One region of the Paenibacillus sepulcri genome, then DNA from elsewhere that is predicted to be linked to it. Evidence: predicted binding sites of a transcription regulator. Region 1 holds the regulator's gene; the other holds the start of a gene.

What was found. Region 1 encodes LexA, which represses DNA repair genes until DNA is damaged. Its sites were predicted from a motif close to CGAACATATGTTCG; they were not measured.
Region 2: addB (helicase-exonuclease AddAB subunit AddB) is a predicted target of LexA. The motif match lies at 2,210-2,223, and genes of this name have one in related genera.

Annotation. Positions count from the first base shown of each region.
Region 1 is NZ_JBHRUP010000001.1:388,683-392,944, reverse strand. Features, by position in the region: gene glnA (type I glutamate--ammonia ligase) at 1-653, shown strand, start outside; gene ACFOLF_RS01750 (hypothetical protein) at 922-1,293, shown strand; gene cdaS (sporulation-specific diadenylate cyclase CdaS) at 1,446-2,075, shown strand; gene lexA (transcriptional repressor LexA) at 2,187-2,807, opposite strand; gene ACFOLF_RS01735 (LysM peptidoglycan-binding domain-containing protein) at 2,997-3,374, shown strand; gene ACFOLF_RS01730 (DUF896 domain-containing protein) at 3,496-3,687, shown strand; gene ACFOLF_RS01725 (aldo/keto reductase) at 3,744-4,262, shown strand, end outside.
Region 2 is NZ_JBHRUP010000001.1:1,479,014-1,483,275, forward strand. Features, by position in the region: gene addB (helicase-exonuclease AddAB subunit AddB) at 1-2,140, opposite strand, end outside; gene ACFOLF_RS06900 (class I SAM-dependent rRNA methyltransferase) at 2,409-3,824, opposite strand; gene ACFOLF_RS06905 (Na/Pi cotransporter family protein) at 3,941-4,262, shown strand, end outside.

The DNA.
Region 1 (4,262 bases):
ATGCTTCCTTTATGCCTAAACCGCTGTTTGGCGTAAATGGTTCGGGAATGCACTGCCACCAATCCCTGTTCAAAGGTAAGGAAAATGCGTTCTACGACGAGAACGACAGAGTCGGGTTAAGTCAGGATGCCCGTTATTACATGGCTGGTGTTCTCCGTCATGCCCGCGCATTCGCAGCTATCACGAACCCGACAGTCAATTCCTACAAGCGGCTGGTTCCAGGCTACGAGGCGCCAAATTATGTAGCATGGTCCGCAAGCAACCGCAGTCCGATGATTCGTATTCCGGCATCGCGAGGTCTCAGCACCCGTATTGAAGTGAGAAATCCGGATCCCGCTGCCAACCCTTATCTGGCACTGGCGGTTATGCTCAGAGCCGGTTTGGATGGTATCAAAAGCAAACTTCCGCTGCCTGCTCCAACCGATCGTAATGTCTACATTATGACGGAGGAAGAGCGTATCGACGAAGGTATTCAAAGCTTGCCTGAGAGTCTCAAGGAAGCGCTCGATGAAATGCTGCGCGATGACATTATCTGTGACGCGCTTGGCGATCATGCACTTGCTCATTTCTTTGAACTGAAAGAAATTGAGTGGGACATGTACCGCACACAGGTTCATCAGTGGGAACGCGATCAATATTTGACTCTGTACTAAAACCGGAAATCCCTTGGCGCTATTAGCGTTGAGGGATTTTTTTCTTTGGGGGTATATAGATAAATGACAGCTCACTCGGGACAGCATCCCCCATAGTGCCCCCAAAATGCCTCTTGATCGTTTTATACTCGAAACAAATCCTGTTCGCCTTTCCGCTGGAATGAGGTGTAATAATATCCCGCTTGTCTGGTTAAGACTAATAACTCAAAGAAGTGCCTTCAGCATGAGAATATGAACAATTTCAGCAGGACGAAAAGGAGTTATCAATGTGGCAGAAAAAAGCATCCTTGCCTATTTCAAGAGTCCGGAGCAAGCGGAAAAAGCTTTGAAGCAGCTTCAGGCTCTTTCGATTGCAGATGGTTCGATTGAACGGATCGACGGGTATCCCGGAGATGGGATTAACCGCTCTGGAAACCCGGTTACCAGCAGTATTCCGGGACTTGGCTATTTGACTCTTGGAGAGGATGTTGGAGAGCCGGATGCAGGCATTCTGGCTGCAGCAAATGTCAGCGCGAGCGGTTACAGTTCTGGAGGACCGGAGAACAGAGTGACGGGGTATGATATTTTATTGACTGTTGTCATTGGGGAGAAGGATTATGACAAAGCGTTGAAAATAGTCCAAAGCTCCGGTGCTTTATAGCTTGCCCCTGAACTGGTATCCATTCCCCGCGAGCTTCGGCTGGCGGGTATTTGTTCGTTGAATGTCATAATTAAATTGAAGCTTCTCGTCAATACTAAAGTACCATGGACGGGTTTGGGCGGTAAAAAATTAAAGTGTGCGGGGTGTATGAAATGGGGCAGGGCAATTGCGATGAGACTCCTTTAAAGGAACGGCTGAAACAGCATATCCACCTTATTGTCAATGAATCACAGCGTATTCTGGATCAAATTGATGCTGAAAATCACTGTCTTTTGAGTGACTTTGATAATATTGGCAGAACTTTTAAAGAAGTTGAATCCCTGGCCGCTTCATTCTATCTGCAATGTTATTTATCCTCATTTACATCCAACTATTTGGATCTTTCCATCTGCATTCAGAATCTTATGGAGCGCCGGCACGGGGCTTTGATTGTCATCGAGAGAAATGATAACCTGGATGCCATCATCCATTCCGGGGTTGCGCTTGTGGCCAAATTGAGCTATTCCCTGCTGGAGGCGATCTTTTATCCGGGTAATCCGCTGCATGACGGGGCCGTTCTCATCAAGTCCGATCAAATTATTTCCGCCGCCAATGTCCTGCCTGTATCCAATGCATCGAATGTGGACAAGAAATTTGGAATGCGGCATCGCGCCGCGATCGGACTGACCGAAATAACAGATGCGCTTGTACTGGTTGTATCCGAAGAAAGCGGGGATGCGTCCTTTGTCTACAAGGGAAAACTCCATCCAATAAAGACAATGGTCATGCCAACGACGGTCTAAATGTATTTTTGAGTTCCTTGAGGTAATCCCGATGGTACCCAATATGTAAAACAAAAAAGAGACTGGCGATGCCCTCAAGGCAACGCCAGTCTCTGCTTCATAAGAAGTCACTTAGTGAATATCGCGGAAAAGTCCGATAACTTTACCTAAAATCGTTACATTGCGAAGCCGAATCGGCTCCATTGTCGGATTCTCCGGCTGCAGCCGGATATGATCGCGTTCACGATAAAAGGTTTTCACCGTCGCCTCGTCATCCTCCGTCATCGCAACCACGATGTCGCCGTTGATAGCGGATTGCTGCTGCCGCACAATGACATAATCGCCGTCCTGAATGCCTGCGTCAATCATGCTCTCTCCCATTACGTTAAGTATGAAGACATTATGATCACCGACTTTGCTTGAAGGGAGAGGATAGTAATCCTCAATGTTCTCGGTAGCTGTAATTGGCACCCCTGCAGTAACCTTGCCCACAATGGGAACTTTGGTGATTGCGATTGGAAAAGGAATCTCATTGTCCGCTTGATCCAATATCTCAATCGCTCTCGGTTTCGTCGGGTCACGGCGGATTAAGCCTTTCTTCTCCAGACGGTCCAAATGTCCGTGTACGGTTGAACTGGAAGCAAGTCCTACAGCTTCACCGATTTCCCGGACGGATGGGGGATATCCCTTCTCCCGCACCTCCGTCTTGATGAATTCCAGAATCGCCTGTTGGCGGTTCGATAGTTTCGACACCAGAATCACTCCAAAGGTTCATTTGTGTCAAATTATAACACAGAACCGGAGTTCGTACAAACATAAGTTCGAGAAACAAGAGTTCGTATTTTATGGGGAACAAATGTTCCGAAAACAGTTGACTGCAAACGGGTGTTCGTGTTAATATTGGTTTATCGAAAACAGAACAAACGTTTGGGGTGCTGGGAAATGATGATAACAATATCTTCTTACTCTTCTATGAATTCAGAGAATAAAGCTGATAAAGGTTACGTGAAATCTGCATCAGATAAAAGCAGGTCAAAGAAGCTGGTGATGCGGATGATAGCGGCAATATTGTTTTTCTCGCTCTTATTCGTTGGTTTTTCTATAATGCAGGGAAGTGCAACGAGCGAGCATCCAGCGGAGCCCGCTGCGGGCGAGAAAGTCATCTCGATCAGTGAGGGCCAGACACTTTGGGAAATAGCAGGGGATCTGCGTAAGGAAGGCGAAGATATCCGGCGAATCATTTATGACTTGAAGGAACGGAACAACCTGACTTCCAGCACACTTATGGCCGGACAAACATTGATTATACCAGCGGACTGATGCAGTCCGCTTTTTTTATTTCCATCTACAGGACAAAGGTCGTATTTTCTTGACAATAGAGGATTAAAAATGTCAAAGTAAAGGGTGAATGTTTACAGCATCATGAGAGGAGCGTATCGGTTTGGAAGAGCTTATTGCAAGGATTAATGAGTTGTCACGAAAAAATAAAGCAGTCGGATTAACTCCGGAGGAAACAATCGAGCGCGATGCTCTGCGTCAGAAATATCTGGAGAACTTCAAGCAAAATTTCAAGAACCAAATCGAAACGATTAAATTTGTGGAAGATGAGGAAGAAAGCGGCGGCAAGCAATAAAACTGCTTGCGACTAGCCCGGTTTCACCAAATAATAAGCAGGGTGGGGTTATAACGATGCAAATCAAGCTGCTTGGACGCAGTGGACTTGCCGTTTCGGAGCTTTGTTTAGGGACGATGAGTTTTGGAAATACAACAAGTCAAGGCGATTCCATTCGCATGATCCATCAGTTTATGGAGCAGGGCGGCAATTTTCTGGATACGGCGAATGTCTATGTTTCCGGCCGATCGGAGGAGATCGTAGGCGAAGCGATCAAGGATTTTCGGTCAGAGGTTGTGCTGGCAACGAAAGTGCGGATGAATACCGCTGACCATCCCAACGGGGCGGGCGTCTCGCGCAAGCATATTATGCAAAGCGTCGAAGAAAGCCTGCAGCGTCTGCAGACTGACTATATCGATTTGTATCAGGTTCATGTATGGGATCATCTGACTCCTATAGATGAGACGCTTCGCGCTCTCGACGATCTGGTCACTTCGGGCAAGGTCCGTTATATCGGATGCTCCAATTTTTTTGCCTGGCAGCTGATGAAATCCCTTGCCGTCAGCGATGCCAACCGCTATGTCCGGTTTATTTCC
Region 2 (4,262 bases), 1.1 Mb from region 1:
CTTCCATCCCGGCAGCAGGCTCGGCGGCTATCCCCTTCTCCTGTATCCCTGGAAAAAGCTGCTTCATATGGCGCATAATTTCGGAGGGATGAAGACTTTTTCCTTCTTCATCCGCTACCGGCCAGCTGATCCACAAATAACGGCTTGCGCTCGTTAATGCGTTGTAAATCAGAAAACGCTCGTCAAGCAGTCTCCTGCGGACTCCCGGCGCCATCTGAAGCCCTCCGCTTCCCAACGTCTCCCGTTCCTGCTCAGTAAGAACGCCATCCTCCTGAATTCTCTGCGGCATTACTCCATCGTTGGCTCCCAGCACATAACAACCGCGCACCCTTCCCGAACGGGTACGGTCTATATTCCCGACCAGCACCTGATCCAGCGCCGGCGGAACTGCAGCAAGCTTGAGACTCTCAAGACCTGTTTCCACCATACCCGCGAACAGGGGGACCTTCATAGACTCGTCCCCTGTCATCTCTGTCAGCTGATCCAGTATATTCATAACCCCGTCCCACAGCTGCCGGTGCTCACGGGCAATTTGGGTTTTCCCTTCAGCTGCCGCTCTGCGGCTCCAGCGCTCCAGTTGGTCGGGAGCATCAATTCCCATAAGAAGCTGATACAAGGCCTCGCACATCTGCCTGACGCTGCCCGCCTTCTTCAGAGACCTAGTAAACTTGTGGAGCGGCGTCACTACGGCTTCCCGCGCGGCAAGAACAGCCTCCAGCAGGCGGATATCCGGTTCACGGGCCTCCGCAGGATCGCCATCAAGCGTATCTCTCATCAAGGGCTTCCACTGGCTGCGGGTCAACCAGCGGTTACCGTCAATGCCTGCAGCCAGAGCGTAGTTCTCCAGAATGTCGAAGGATTCCCGTGTCAGTCTACCGTCGTCAGGCATGAGGAGCTCCGTTTTGATGCAGCGGAATACCGCTTCATATCTCCAGCCATGAGCGGCAATTTCCAAAGCAGAGCGAATAAATTCCACAAGAGGATGATGCAGTGCGGCATCCTTTTGGTCAAGAAAATAAGGGATTCCGTAATCGGCAAACACGGCCGTTATGTAATCATTATAGTCCGGCGCATTTCGCACCATGACGGCGAGATCCCTGTAGCGGAGCCCTTCGTCCTGCGTTTTGCGGACAATGTCGCGCGCCACAGCCTCCACCTCGGCGCGCCGGTGAACGGCGCTGTGAAGCGTCAGCCCGCCGCCATCCAGCTGCTCCTGCGTGAGCTTCAGCGGAGCGCGGTCATTGTAATGCCCTTCCAGATGCGCCAGCATCGGACTGCCGCGGTAACGCCAGGGCGTCCCGCCATTCAGAACCACCGGCTCTGCCACCGGAACATTATTGGCAAGCGCCAGCTCACGCAGCTTCAGGAAGGTCTCGGCAGTGGAGCGGAACATATCCAGCTCATGAGGTTGTTCCCCGGCCCCATATACCCGGTCCAGCGTTAGTGTTACTGTGATCTCTTCAGCTTGCCGCATCAGAGCTTCAAGCGCTTCGAATTCCTTGGGGGTAAAGCCGTGAAAGCCATCCACCCATATATGCGTCTGCCGCATCGAAGGCGCTTCGTGGAAGCCTCGAATCAGCCAGGATAAATAATCTTCAGCATCTATGTATAAACCGGTCAGTTCCTTGACCAGCTGCCCACCAATCAGCCTCAGATCGTGAAGCTTGCGGCTAAGCAGCTGATTACTGCTCCCATAACCGCCCTCCGACAGGAATGTTTCAATATCTTCCGGCTCTATCCCGTACCGCTTCCATTCCGTCATCAGATCGCCAAGCCGTTCGATAAACCCGGGCTGCGACTCGCTTCCCTGATATAACTGCAGGTCATCGTGAAGCCGATGCACGATTTTGTACAGCAGCATGTTCTTGCCGTTCTCGCTGATTGGAACGAGGGCTGTTCCGCCCGTCTCCTGCATAACGCGGAAAGCCAGCCTCCTGAAGCTGAGCACCTGGGCCCGTATCGTCCCGCTCAACTGCGATTCTCCCAGAAGGGCATATTCGGTTTGAAAAGTAGCCTGCTCCGGCACGAGCATTACAAGCGGCGGACCGCCCGGCTGCTCCAGCACCTGATTGCGTATCTCATCCAGACAGAACCGGGTCTTGCCGGTTCCCGATCTTCCTATTACCAATCGGAGCGCCATACGCTCACCCCTTCGCCGTTTCGATTCTATTATTCTATCATACCTGTATCTTGTTTTCATCCAAAAAAGCAAACATTTGTTCGCAATCCATTAGGTAAATCATGCATCTTATGAAAGCATCGGAAATTCAGACAGTTATCCCCTCCTGATAAGGCGTATCCACAGCTGCCTGTCTTGTCTGGAGGCATCCAAGTCAAAAAGCCGTCCCAGACAGCGTAGACCGGCGCTGCAGAAGACGACTTACCTTGGACCTTATTCGACTTGCAGTCTAGCGGCTGCGGACTTCAAAAATAGCAAACTTTAAATAGTGGCCTTCGCTAACTCCCAGAATTTGGGGGTGATCCTTGCCGGCAGCCCGCCATTCGATCAGCCGCAGCTGCTTGCCCGCATCGACGGCAGCCGACTGGACAGTCTCGAGAAATAAATCCGGGCGCATATGGTAGGAACAGCTGGCCGTCACGAGGTAGCCTCCTTCGTTCACCAGCTTCATCCCATGCAAATTAATATCTTTATAGCCGCGGATCGCTCCCGGAACGGCGCTCTTGGATTTGGCGAACGCGGGTGGATCGAGAATAACGACGTCCCATGTCCGGCCTGCGTTCCCCATCGGCTTGGAGGTATCCGGCATTTTACCGCCAGCCGCAAGTCCGGCTCTCCCGCGCTCCGCCCGCTCATCCAGCCCTTTCACCTGCGACCGCAAATATTCGAAAGCATCGGCGACCACAAATTCGACCCGGTCCTCGAAGCCATTGCGGGCCGTATTGCGGCGGGCAGTCTCGATAGCATGGGAGGATACATCGAGACATGTCACTTTCTTGGCTCCGTATTGACAGGCATGCAGCGTGAAGCTGCCCGTGTGGGCGAAGCATTCCAGAACGGTGGCCCCGTCCCAATAAGGGAAAGTAACGGCTTTACCGTTCGCATTGACGGGAACCCGTGTGCTCTCCTGCAGCTCCGCCAATGCTCCCGTGTCATCGGAGGCTTCATCGGGTGAGCGCTCTTCAAGCTTGATGCCGCTGCGCCATCCCCAGCCCTTCATGAGGGGAGCGATGGATGCGCGGTTCTCACGCTGGTCGAAAAAATAGCCGGTTTTCTGCCCCTCGACGATGTCCACCTCGAGCAGCAGTCCATTCTCATGAATATCCACGATGCGCGGGCATTCCCCGTAGATGACTCCTGTCCTCTCTTCCAGACCCTCAAGCGCGCGAACCGATACATCGCTGCGCTCATATATGCCCTTCGGCGTGAAAACGGCAGCCAAGGCGGCCGTAATGGCTTCCCGCCGGGCATCCATGCCAAGCGTCAGCAGCTGCACCACCAGCACATCGCCAAAACGGTCGACAATCAGCCCTGGCAGCCTGTCCGCTTCGCCATAAACAAGGCGGCAATCATGATCCTGTACGAACCGGCTGCGGTGCAGCGCGCACTGCTCGAAGCGTTCACGGAAAAAATCTTCATCCATGGCTTCAATCGGTTGATAGGAAACAATTCTTACTATAATTTGCGACTGGGGATTCCAATAACCCGTGGCCAGATACCGTCCCTGGTGGCTGTGCAGATCTACCAAATCCCCGGGAAGAGCCTCGCCTTCCATGCGGTCGATTTCACTGGCATAAACCCAGGGATGTCCCTGCTCTACTCTTTTTTTGCGATCACGCAGCAGTATTGCTCTGGGGTGTTTCATATCCTGCTTCCGCCCTTCAAATGGTCATTGCTTGTCATGGTTGTCCGTTTTTACGCATATGTATCGATACAACAGCCGGTCTTTAATTATATGAACGTAAAAGGAGTTCTGCCTTCATGATTCACTCCATTATTGCGCCTATGCTGCTTGGTTTTGCCTTGTTCATGCTGGGTATGAAAGCGATGGAGCTCGCTCTCCAGCGCTCGGTCGGCAAGCATCTGCACCTCGTGCTGCAGCGATCAACAGCGACGCCGCTGCATGGTCTTGCCGTCGGAACAGCAGCAACGGCCGTTCTGCAAAGCAGCACGGCCGTCACAGTCATGTCGATGGGACTTGTCAATGCCGGTCTGCTCACTTTCCCGCGCACGCTCGGCATTATTCTTGGCACCAATATCGGAACCTGCCTGACAACAGAGCTGATCGGACTGAACATTAACC